DNA from 3 places in the Streptomyces sp. GL_141 genome. Region 3 is predicted to be linked to each of the others. Evidence: riboswitches for the same ligand, from Rfam matches in the RefSeq annotation. Region 3 holds a riboswitch; each other region holds the start of a gene.
The links. Region 3 has a riboswitch for cyclic di-AMP ahead of AC3IX6_RS04765 (M23 family metallopeptidase). Riboswitches for the same ligand answer to the same signal wherever they lie in the genome.
Positions count from the first base shown of each region.

Region 1: it holds a riboswitch for cyclic di-AMP, as region 3 does, so the genes downstream of both, AC3IX6_RS08715 (M23 family metallopeptidase) here and AC3IX6_RS04765 (M23 family metallopeptidase) in region 3, are expected to answer to the same signal.
Region 2: it holds a riboswitch for cyclic di-AMP, as region 3 does, so the genes downstream of both, AC3IX6_RS23190 (transglycosylase family protein) here and AC3IX6_RS04765 (M23 family metallopeptidase) in region 3, are expected to answer to the same signal.

Region 1 covers NZ_CM174402.1:2,056,840-2,060,104, reverse strand. Annotated here, with positions in the region: gene AC3IX6_RS08725 (M16 family metallopeptidase) at 1-148, shown strand, start outside; gene AC3IX6_RS08720 (M16 family metallopeptidase) at 169-1,536, shown strand; cyclic di-AMP (ydaO/yuaA leader) riboswitch at 1,787-1,946, shown strand; gene AC3IX6_RS08715 (M23 family metallopeptidase) at 1,959-2,753, shown strand; gene AC3IX6_RS08710 (GntR family transcriptional regulator) at 2,939-3,265, shown strand, end outside.
Region 2 covers NZ_CM174402.1:5,214,562-5,217,826, reverse strand. Annotated here, with positions in the region: gene eno (phosphopyruvate hydratase) at 1-486, opposite strand, end outside; gene AC3IX6_RS23190 (transglycosylase family protein) at 807-1,514, opposite strand; cyclic di-AMP (ydaO/yuaA leader) riboswitch at 1,517-1,688, opposite strand; gene AC3IX6_RS23185 (LysM peptidoglycan-binding domain-containing protein) at 1,965-3,095, opposite strand; partial or broken gene AC3IX6_RS23180 (cytochrome P450) at 3,239-3,265, opposite strand, start outside.
Region 3 covers NZ_CM174402.1:1,093,266-1,096,530, forward strand. Annotated here, with positions in the region: gene AC3IX6_RS04760 (winged helix DNA-binding domain-containing protein) at 1-234, opposite strand, end outside; gene AC3IX6_RS04765 (M23 family metallopeptidase) at 301-1,314, opposite strand; cyclic di-AMP (ydaO/yuaA leader) riboswitch at 1,317-1,514, opposite strand; gene AC3IX6_RS04770 (tyrosine-protein phosphatase) at 1,830-2,651, shown strand; gene AC3IX6_RS04775 (aspartate aminotransferase family protein) at 2,703-3,265, opposite strand, start outside.

The DNA.
Region 1 (3,265 bases), 960 kb from region 3:
CACCGCCGAGGAAGTGCAGGCCGTGGCCGCGGCCCGACTGCGCCCCGACAACCGGGCGGTGCTCGTCTACGAGCCGATTGCGGCCGACGACGCCGAAGACACCGAAGAGACCGACGCGAGCGACGAGAACGAGGGGGCGGAGCAGTGAGCGACACCGCAGCCGTCACGATGACCTTCCACCCGCGCCCCGAGGCCGGCGACCCGCAGCCGTGGGCCTTCCCGGCCCCCGAGCGCGGGGCACTGGCCAACGGCCTGACCCTGCTGCGCTGCCACCGCCCGGGCCAGCAGGTGGTCGCGGTCGAGATCAACCTCGCCGCCCCGCTCGACGCGGAGCCCGAGGGCCTCGACGGCGTGGCCACGATCATGGTGCGCGCCCTGTCCGAGGGCACCGACAAGCGCTCCGCCGAGGACTTCGCCGCCGAGCTGGAGCGCTGCGGCGCCACCCTCGACGCGCACGCCGACCACCCCGGCCTGCGGGTCTCCCTGGAGGTCCCGGCCTCCCGCCTGCACAAGGCGCTGGGGCTGGTCGCCGAGGCGCTGCGCTCGCCGGCCTTCGCCGACGCCGAGGTCGACCGCCTGGTGCGCAACCGGCTCGACGAGATCCCGCACGAGAGCGCCAACCCGCAGCGCCGCGCCGCCAAGCAGCTCTCCAAGGAGCTCTTCCCGGCCACCCTGCGGATGTCGCGCCCGCGCCAGGGGACCGAGGAGACGGTCGCCCGCATCGACTCCGCGGCCGTACGCGCCTTCTACGAGGCCCACGTGCGCCCCGCGACCGCCACCGCGGTGGTCGTCGGCGATCTGACCGGCATCGACCTGGACGCCGTCCTGGCCGACACCCTGGGCGCGTGGACCGGTGACACCACCGCCCCGCGCCCGGTCCCGCCGATCACCGCCGACGACACGGGCCGCGTGGTCATCGTGGACCGGCCCGGCGCGGTCCAGACGCAGCTGCTGATCGGCCGCATCGGGGCGGACCGGCACGACCGGGTCTGGGCGCCCCAGGTGCTCGGTACGTACTGCCTGGGCGGCACGCTCACCTCCCGGCTGGACAAGGTGCTGCGCGAGGAGAAGGGGTACACGTACGGCGTGCGCGCCTTCGGACAGGTGCTGCGCTCCACCGCCGACGGCAAGGGCGCCTCGATGCTCGCCATCAGCGGCTCGGTGGACACCCCGAACACCGGCCCGGCCCTGGACGACCTCTGGACGGTGCTGCGCACCCTCGCGGAGGGCGGCCTGACCGACGCCGAACGGGACGTGGCCGTGCAGAACTTGGTGGGGGTGGCCCCGCTGAAGTTCGAGACGGCCGCCTCCGTCGCGGGCACGCTCGCCGACCAGGTCGAGCAGGAGCTGCCGGACGACTATCAGGCGCAGTTGTACGCGCGGCTCGCCGAAACCGGGACGGTGGAGGCCACTTCGGCGGTCGTCAGTGCCTTCCCGGTGGACCGTCTGGTCACGGTCCTGGTCGGCGACGCCTCGCAGATCGAGGAGCCCGTGCGGGCCCTCGGGATCGGCGAAGTGACCGTGGTCACCAACTGATCGTCAGTTGATCTCCGGGTGATCTCCGGGTGGTGTCTGGCGGGCCGTCAACTGGCCCGCCGCTCAAGGGGCTCCGGCGGCTTGTCCGTCGGGGTCCCTTTTGGGTTCATTGTCCGTTTAGTGGTGTGGTTGCTTGTATGTGGTGTGGCGTACGCAACAAAAGGGCGTGTCTGTTTGGCGATTGACTGATGATCCGCCTAGCGTCGGCCGTGCTGTTCGTCAGTTGTAACCGCCGCGACCCCGCGGCACCGGACAGCGATCGCCGAGTCCCCGTCAGGCGCGAGCCTGGGGAGCCGGGGACCCACTTGTGTCCCTGGGGTGAATCGGACCGCCTCGCAAGAGGGGGTCCGTAGGAGACCTTCCTGCTCCGAACCCGTCAGCTAACCCGGTAGGCGAGAGGGAAGGAAAGGATCAGCCCCTTCATGGCGTTTGGCAGTAGTGCCGCCGGCAAGCACCGTGGTTCGAGCCGTATGAGCCGCAGGACCGCCGGCTATGCCGGCATAGCCGCCCTCGCCGCGACCGGCGTCGTCGGCTCCCTGGCCGGCCCCGCGTTCGCCGCGGACCAGTCCCCCTCCATCGAGGACACCGGCAGCCTCAACACCATCGTGGTGGCCGACGAGCTCGCCGGTGACGTCGAGGCCCAGGCCCAGTCCCAGCAGCGGGCCGCAGAGGCCGCCGCCGCCAAGGCGCAGGCCGAGGCCGACGCCAAGCAGCGGGCCGCCGAGGCCAAGGCGAAGGCCGAAGCCCAGGCGAAGGCCGAGCGCGAGGCCGCCGAGCGCGCCGCCCGCGAAGAGGAGCGCAAGCGCCTCAACACCTTCGTGTCGCCGCTCGACAACACCTACGTCAGCACCCAGTACCACGCGGGTGGCGGCATGTGGTCCTCCGGCAGCCACACGGGCATCGACTTCCACGCCGCCTCCGGCACCGAGGTGCACGCCGTGGGCCTCGGCACCGTGGTCGAGGCGGGCTACGGCGGTGCGTACGGCAACAACGTCGTCATCAAGCACGCCGACGGCACGTACACCCAGTACGGCCACATGTCCTCGCTGAGCGTCTCCGTCGGCCAGCAGGTCACCCCGGGCCAGAAGATCGGCCTGTCGGGCTCCACCGGCAACTCCAGCGGCCCGCACCTGCACTTCGAGGCCCGCACCGGCGCCGACTACGGCTCGGACATCAACCCGGTCACGTACCTGCGCTCGCACGGCGTCACCGTCTGACCCGCTGCGCTCCGCACCACACGTCTTCCGCGAAGGCCCCGGCTCTCTGAGAGCCGGGGCCTTCGTCGTGTTTCGGGCTCCGCGTCGTGTGAATGTTTCGTATTTCCGGCCGCTCTCGGAAATTATCGTGTGTTGCAATAGAGTCGCAACGCGCACAGTCATACGAAAAAGGCGGAGGTCCGGTCTTGCGTATTCCCGCGCACACGGTATGCACAGCAATCCGCGACGACATCGTCTCCGGGGTGTTCGGGCCCGGCGCCCGGCTGACCGAGGAGGTGCTGGCCCGCCGGTACGGGGTCTCGCGCGTCCCGGTGCGCGAGGCGCTGCGCACGCTGGAGTCCGAGGGGTTCGTGACCACCCGCCGGCACGCGGGCGCCTGCGTGGCCGAGCCGACCGAGCAGGAGGCCGCCGACCTCCTGGAGCTGCGGATGCTCCTGGAGCCCCTCGCGGCCGCCCGCGCGGCCCGGCGGCGCAGCGAGGCCCACCTCAAGGTGCTGCGCGGCCTGGTCAGA
Region 2 (3,265 bases), 4.1 Mb from region 3:
GACGTTGGAGTCGGCGTGCGACCCACCGTTCAGGATGTTCATCATCGGAACGGGCAGCAGGTGCGCGTTCGGGCCGCCGAGGTAGCGGAACAGCGGGAGGTCGGAGGCCTCGGACGCGGCGTGCGCCACGGCGAGGGAGACGCCGAGGATGGCGTTGGCGCCGAGGGAGCCCTTGTTCTCGGTGGCGTCCAGGTCGATCATCGCCTGGTCGATCAGGCGCTGCTCGGTGGCGTCGTAGCCGACGAGCTCCGGGCCGAGCTGCTCGATGACGGCGAGGACGGCCTTCTCTACGCCCTTGCCGAAGTAACGGTTGGGGTCACCGTCACGGAGCTCTACGGCTTCGAACGCTCCGGTGGAGGCGCCGGACGGGACTGCAGCACGGCCGGTGCTGCCATCGTCGAGGCCCACCTCGACCTCGACCGTGGGGTTGCCTCGGGAGTCCAGGATTTCCCGGGCTACGACGACGTCGATGGACGGCACGAGCATCTCCTTCTGGGATGTGACGCTGGGTGTGCGGTGGCATGTCAGGCCGTGGGATGGCCTTGCCGCTTAGAGCCTAACCGCCTCCGGGCACTCGGCCAGCCGACCGCCCGGGCCTTGGGACGAAAAAGGGCCTGAATGCCCCTCTTACAGGACATAGGGCCCTTGATCATCGGCGATCCGGAAGGTCCGTCAGGCCGGCCGCGTCCGCACACAGCACCGCCCGGCGCGAAGGGGGTTGCGCGCCGGGCGGTGGAATTACGTGGTGGAGCTACGTGTGGAACTACTGCGCGTCGCGAAAGCGGACACGACCGTTCTCACATGTTTCAGCTGAGGTTCAGCTTCTGACCCGGGTAGATCAGGTCGGCGTCCGAGACGATGTCCTTGTTGAGCTCGAAGAGCTTCTCCCAGCCACCGGACACGTTGTTCGCGTCGGCGATCGCACCCAGCGTGTCGCCGGACTTGACCTCGTAGGAACCGTTGCCCGTCTTGGGGGCTTCGGTCTTCGGTGCGGCCGGGGCGGCCGGACGCTCGGAGCGGGTGGTCGGAGCCTCGACGCGCTTGGTCTCCTTCTTCGACTCGGCCTTCTTCTCCTGCTTCGGCGCCGGCTTCGGCTGGGTCTTCGGCTTGGAGGGGGTCTCCGCCGAGCCGCCGTTGTAGGAGGAGTTCGACAGGCCGACGCCACAGGACGGCCAGGCGCCCTTGCCCTGGCCCTTGAGGACCTTCTCGGCGATGGCTATCTGCTGCGACTTGGAGGCCTGGTTGGCCTGCGCGGCGTACGTCTTGCCGCCGTACGCGGCCCACGTGGAGGACGAGAACTGCAGGCCGCCGTAGTAGCCGTTGCCCGTGTTGATGGACCAGTTGCCGCCGGACTCGCACGCGGCGACGCGGTCCCATTCACCGGCGGTCGCGGCGGAAGCGGTGCCCGCGGCCATCAGCGGCGCGGCCACGGCGACACCGGCGACGCCGGCCAGAGTGACGATGCGGACGGCCTTGGAGCCGCGACGGTGCTTGCCCTTGCCCGAAAGCAGCATGGAGTTCTCCTCACCGACGCCTACGAGGTGAGCTGTCGGGTTCGGGCGAGTGAGTGCCCGGCCGAGCGACCTAGCGCTCGGCTTAACCCCTAGCCGGTTCCGTGACCGTCTCTCAACGGCCGGTTCCGGCGCCTACCTTGGTTCCCCCGCTCCTGCCTTCGGCGCTTTACGCGACGAGTGTTCCCTCCGTCCGCCGGCAGGATTCGGCGATGCGGTCGAAGGAGCCCGCGGTGGCGAGCGATTCAGAAGGTAGACAGGTCTCCCCCCGATGTTCAACGAGGGACATCGGGGGGAAACGGTGCCTACTTGCGCTCCCCGGAAGGGCGTTTGCGCAGGTGAGGGCCGGGTTTGCGGAACCGTCCGGGCCGGACACGCCAGTTGACCTGAAGAGACACATGTCTCACTTACAGAAAACGGACAATCAGCTGGTTCCGGGCGCCTTAAGTGCCCTTATTGATGCGTTAGATCCAGGTTCTGACCGGGCTTGATCAGGTCCGCATCGCCGCCGATGACCTGCTCGTTGGCCTCGTACAGCCCCTTCCAGCCGCCCTTCACTCCGTTGGCGTCCGCGATCGCGACGAGGCTGTCGCCCGCCTTCACGGTGTACGTCGGCTCCGACGCGGCATCAGATGCGGCGGGCGTCTCGACCGCGGCCTGGCCGCGGTGCTTGCCGCCGCCCTCGGCCGCGCCGGGGGTCGCCGGAGCGCTCGGGGCGGCCGAACCGCCGGGTGCGGCCGGAGTCGTCGGGGCCGTGGGATCAACCGGGTTGAGCGGATTTGCCGGGTTCGAGGTATTACCGGGATTCGCCGGGTTCGCCGGGTCCGTCGGGTTCGCCGCGTCCCCCGGGCCGGACGGGGATATCGGAGCCGTCGGGCCCACCGGCACGGTCGGGTCCACCGGCGGCGGCGCCGGAGTCGTGGGGTCCACCGGAGCGACGGGGCCCACCGGGGCGGTGGGGTCCACCGGGCTCGTGGGAGCCGTCGGATCGCCCGGGAGTCCCGGAGGCGGCGCCTGGAGGTCCGGCTCGGGCATGACGGGCAGTTCGCCGGGCACGCCGATCGGATAGTCGGGCAGCGGCGAGTCCGACGGAGCCGGCGCGGCCGGGCCCTTCGGCGTCGGCGCCCCGAAGTCCGTGGACGGCTTGCCCGAGCCGGTGTGCGGCACGGAGTCGTCCGGGCGGGACGGGGCGGGGGTGGCGGATCCGGAACCGCCGGGCAGACCCGGGTCCACCACGGCGGCGGGCGCGTCCTGCGTCAGGCCGGCCTGCACCGCGCACAGCGGCCACGCCACGGGACCCCGGGAGGCCAGGACCCGTTCGGCCACGGCGATCTGCTGGGAGCGGCTGGCGAGGTCGGGGCGCTCGGCGAAGTCGAGCCCGCCGGCGCTCTTCCACTGCTCCTGGCTGAACTGCAGCCCGCCGTAGGTGCCGCCGCCGAAGTTGGCACTCCAGGTGCCACCGCTCTCGCACTCGGCGACCTTGTCCCATGTGGAGGTCTCCGCGGCGCTCGCGCCGGTGGCCGCGAGCAGCGGCAGGGCGAGTGCGGTGCCGGTGACTCCGGCGGTGACGACAAGTGCGGGCACTTGTCGGGGGCGTCTGTGGCGGCCGTTCCCGGAACGCATGAGGCTGCACCTTTCGCATAACGGCGGGGTAACGGCAGAACCTAGCGGCCTTCGAACGCCTGTCACAAGTTTGGGCAGCCAACTGACTTCAGGTCAGGCAGGTTTCAGGTGGTTTGGGTGATCTTTTCGGC
Region 3 (3,265 bases):
GGTCAGCCGCATGAGCGTCGACTTGACGACCTCGCGCCCCGTGAAGGCGGCGTCGAGGCCGGCCGGGTCGAAACCGGCGAGCCGGTTCCACAGCGCGAGGTAGGGCGAGGCCGCGTGCTGCGCCTGGAGGGCGACCACCCGGCGGACCCCGTCACCGACGCTCATCTCCTCGCGCCGCAGCAGCAACTGCCGTGCGAGGGTGGAGCGGTTGAGCTCCCTTGCGCTGACCTTCATGCCACGACCGTCCCGTCCCCTGTCGAAACGTGCAGCCTAACCGGCACCTCCGACAGCGCCCCGGATTCAGATGCTGACGCCCTTCGAGCGGAGGTAGGCCAGCGGGTCGATGTCCGAGCCGTACGAGGGCCCGGTGCGGATCTCGAAGTGCAGGTGCGGGCCGGTCGAGTTGCCCGTGGAACCGGAGAGGCCGATGCTCTGGCCGCCGGTGACGCTCTGACCGGACGAGACGGACAGCTGGGAGAGGTGCGCGTACTGGCTGTACTTGCCGTCGGCGTGCCGGATGACCACCTCGTTGCCGTACGAGCCGCTCCACCCGGCGGAGACGACGGTGCCGGCGCCGACCGCCCTGACGGTGGTTCCGGAGCTCGCGCTGAAGTCGACACCGGTGTGGTAGCCGCTGGACCACATGGCGCCGGAGACCCTGTACGCGGTCGACATGCCGCCGCCGACCGGGGCGACCCAGCCGGTCGAGGCCGAGCCGCTCTGCTGCTTGGCGGGCGCCTTCGGGGCGGGCGCGGCGACCGCGTCGGAGGAATCCGACGAATCACCAGAAGTGGAAGAACCGGAAGGATCGGAAGAATCCGAGGAACCGGAGGAAGCGGACTTCTTGGCCGGCTTCGGCGTTTCGGCCGGCGCGGACTTCGACGGCGCGGACTTCGCCGCCGCGGCCGGAGCCGCGCCCTTGGCGCCGAGCGTGAGCTTGAGGCCCGGGTGGATCAGCGACGGGTCGGCGCCGACGGCCTCGCGGTTGTCCGCGTAGAGCTGCTCCCAGCCACCGGTGAGGTGCCGGCTTTCGGCGATCTTGGAGAGGTGGTCGCCCGGCACCACGGTGTAGACGGTGGGGGCGCCCTGCGCGGCGGCCGGCGCGGCCTGGAGCGCGGCGGCGGCCTGCGGGGCCACGGCCTGCGGGGCCTGGACCGGAGCGGCGGCGGGCGCCGCGGCCGGGACGCCCGCGGCGTGGGCGCCGGTGGCGCCGAGCAGCGGAAGCGCGAGGGCCGCGCCACCGGTGCCCGCGACGGCGAACCCGCGGGATATCGAGCGGGACTTGGGACGGCGGTGCTTACCCGTTCCGGACATGTCGAATTCCTCTCCGACGCCTGCGAGGTGAGCTGTCGGGTTCGGACTGGAGATGTCCGGCCGCCCCCGTGCCGGTGAACGGCACATGTACGGCTTCACCCCGAGCTGTCCCGTTGTAAAGATCTCAACCGGAGATCCGGAACAGCGGCTTACCTGGTTCCCCCGCTCCTGCCACGCGCGTGAATAGTCGGGTGCGGTTTCCGGTCGGCGGCAGGATTAGGCGGTCCGTCCGGATCGATCGCGAACGTAATCGAGTCCGGCCGTGCGGAACAAGTCATGAATTCCCCAACGGAATCTTGAAGATGACGGGCCGCCGGAATTCCGGTCACCCTCCGTCCATTCCTCCCCTTCAACAACCGCCCCAGCAAGGCAATTCGCCATTCGTGATCAGCCACTCACGGTCACCGTATGATCTGGCTCACGGGGGTGTGTCCGATCTCGCCTCTCGCTATGGCAAGTTGCCCAGAAGTAGCGTAATTCGGACACCATCAACGACGACGACACGGAGGAGCCCGGTGACCCAGCCGATACCCCAGAGCCCCCACACCGATCTGGCGCCGCAGGAGCCGGCGCTGACCGGAGTGCGCAACTTCCGCGACGTGGGCGGATTGCCGACCACGGACGGTCGACGGGTCAAGTCGGGACGACTGTTCCGAAGCGGACATCTGGCGCATGCCACCGAAAGCGACGCGGAATTCCTCGCGTCGCTCGGACTGCACACCGTCTTCGACTTCCGCAACGGAGCCGACCACGCGCTGGAGGGTCCGGACGTGGAGCTGCCCGGTGTGCGCAACGTCGGCATTCCGCTGTCGGATCCGGCCGACGGCCGGGAGTTCTGGAAGATGGTCCGCGACGGGGACCTGGCGCAGCTCCGCGAGCTCCTGGGCGAGGGCAAGGCCGCCGCTCGGATGTCCCGTTCGTACCGGACGATGATCCGGACCCGTACCGCCGAGCACAGCCGGGTGGTGCACGCGCTCGCCGAGGACAGCGTCCCGGCCCTCATGCACTGCGCCGCCGGGAAGGACCGGGCCGGCCTGTCGATCGCCGTCACCCTGCTCGCGCTGGGCGTCGAACGGGAGGCGATCGTCGCGGACTACCTGGAGTCGAACGCCCCGCACAACCGCTACCGGGTCCGCCGGGGCAGCGATGCGCCCGAGGCCCGCGCCCCCGAGGTGATGGAGCTGCTCGCCCCGCTCTTCGACGCCCGCGCCCCGTATCTGACCACGGCCTTCGACGCCATCGACGAAGAGTGGGGCGGCGTGCAGCGTTACCTCGCCGAGGGCCTCGGGCTCGCGCCCGAGACCCTCGGCAGGCTCCGCGACCGGCTGCTGGACTGACGCCCCACGAGGTGGGCCGTCGCCCGCCGAGCCGCCGGCCCGGCGATTGACTCAGCGGTTGGCGACGGCCTGCCTCACCAGCGTCCTGCCGAAGTCCCACATCAGCGCGCCGCCGCCGTGGGCCTCGTCCATGACCGCGCGGAAGGCGCCGACGAACCGGTCGACGTCCGCCTCGTCCACGATCAGCGGCGGGATCAGCTTGATCACTTCCAGATGGTCCCCGGAGACCTGCGTGAGGATCCGGTGCTTCTGCAGCAGCGGCACCACGACCATCTGCGCGAACAGCCCCTTGCGCGCCGCCTGCAGCATGCTCCAGCGGCTCCGCAGGCCCAGCGAGGACGGCCGGCCGAACTCGATGCCGATCATCAGCCCGCGTCCCCGTACCTCGTGGAGCAGCTCGTACTCGTCCACGAGCGCGGCGAGCCGCCCGCGCAGCAGGTCTCCCATCACGCGGGCATGGGCCACCACCTGCTCGTCCTCCATGACGGAGAGGACGGCGAGCCCGGCCGCCATCGCCTGCGCGTTGGAGCCGAAGCTGGCGGAGTGGACGAGCACCCGGTCCATGGAGGAGTAGACCTTCTTGAAGATCCAGTCCTTGCCCAGGGTCGCGCCGA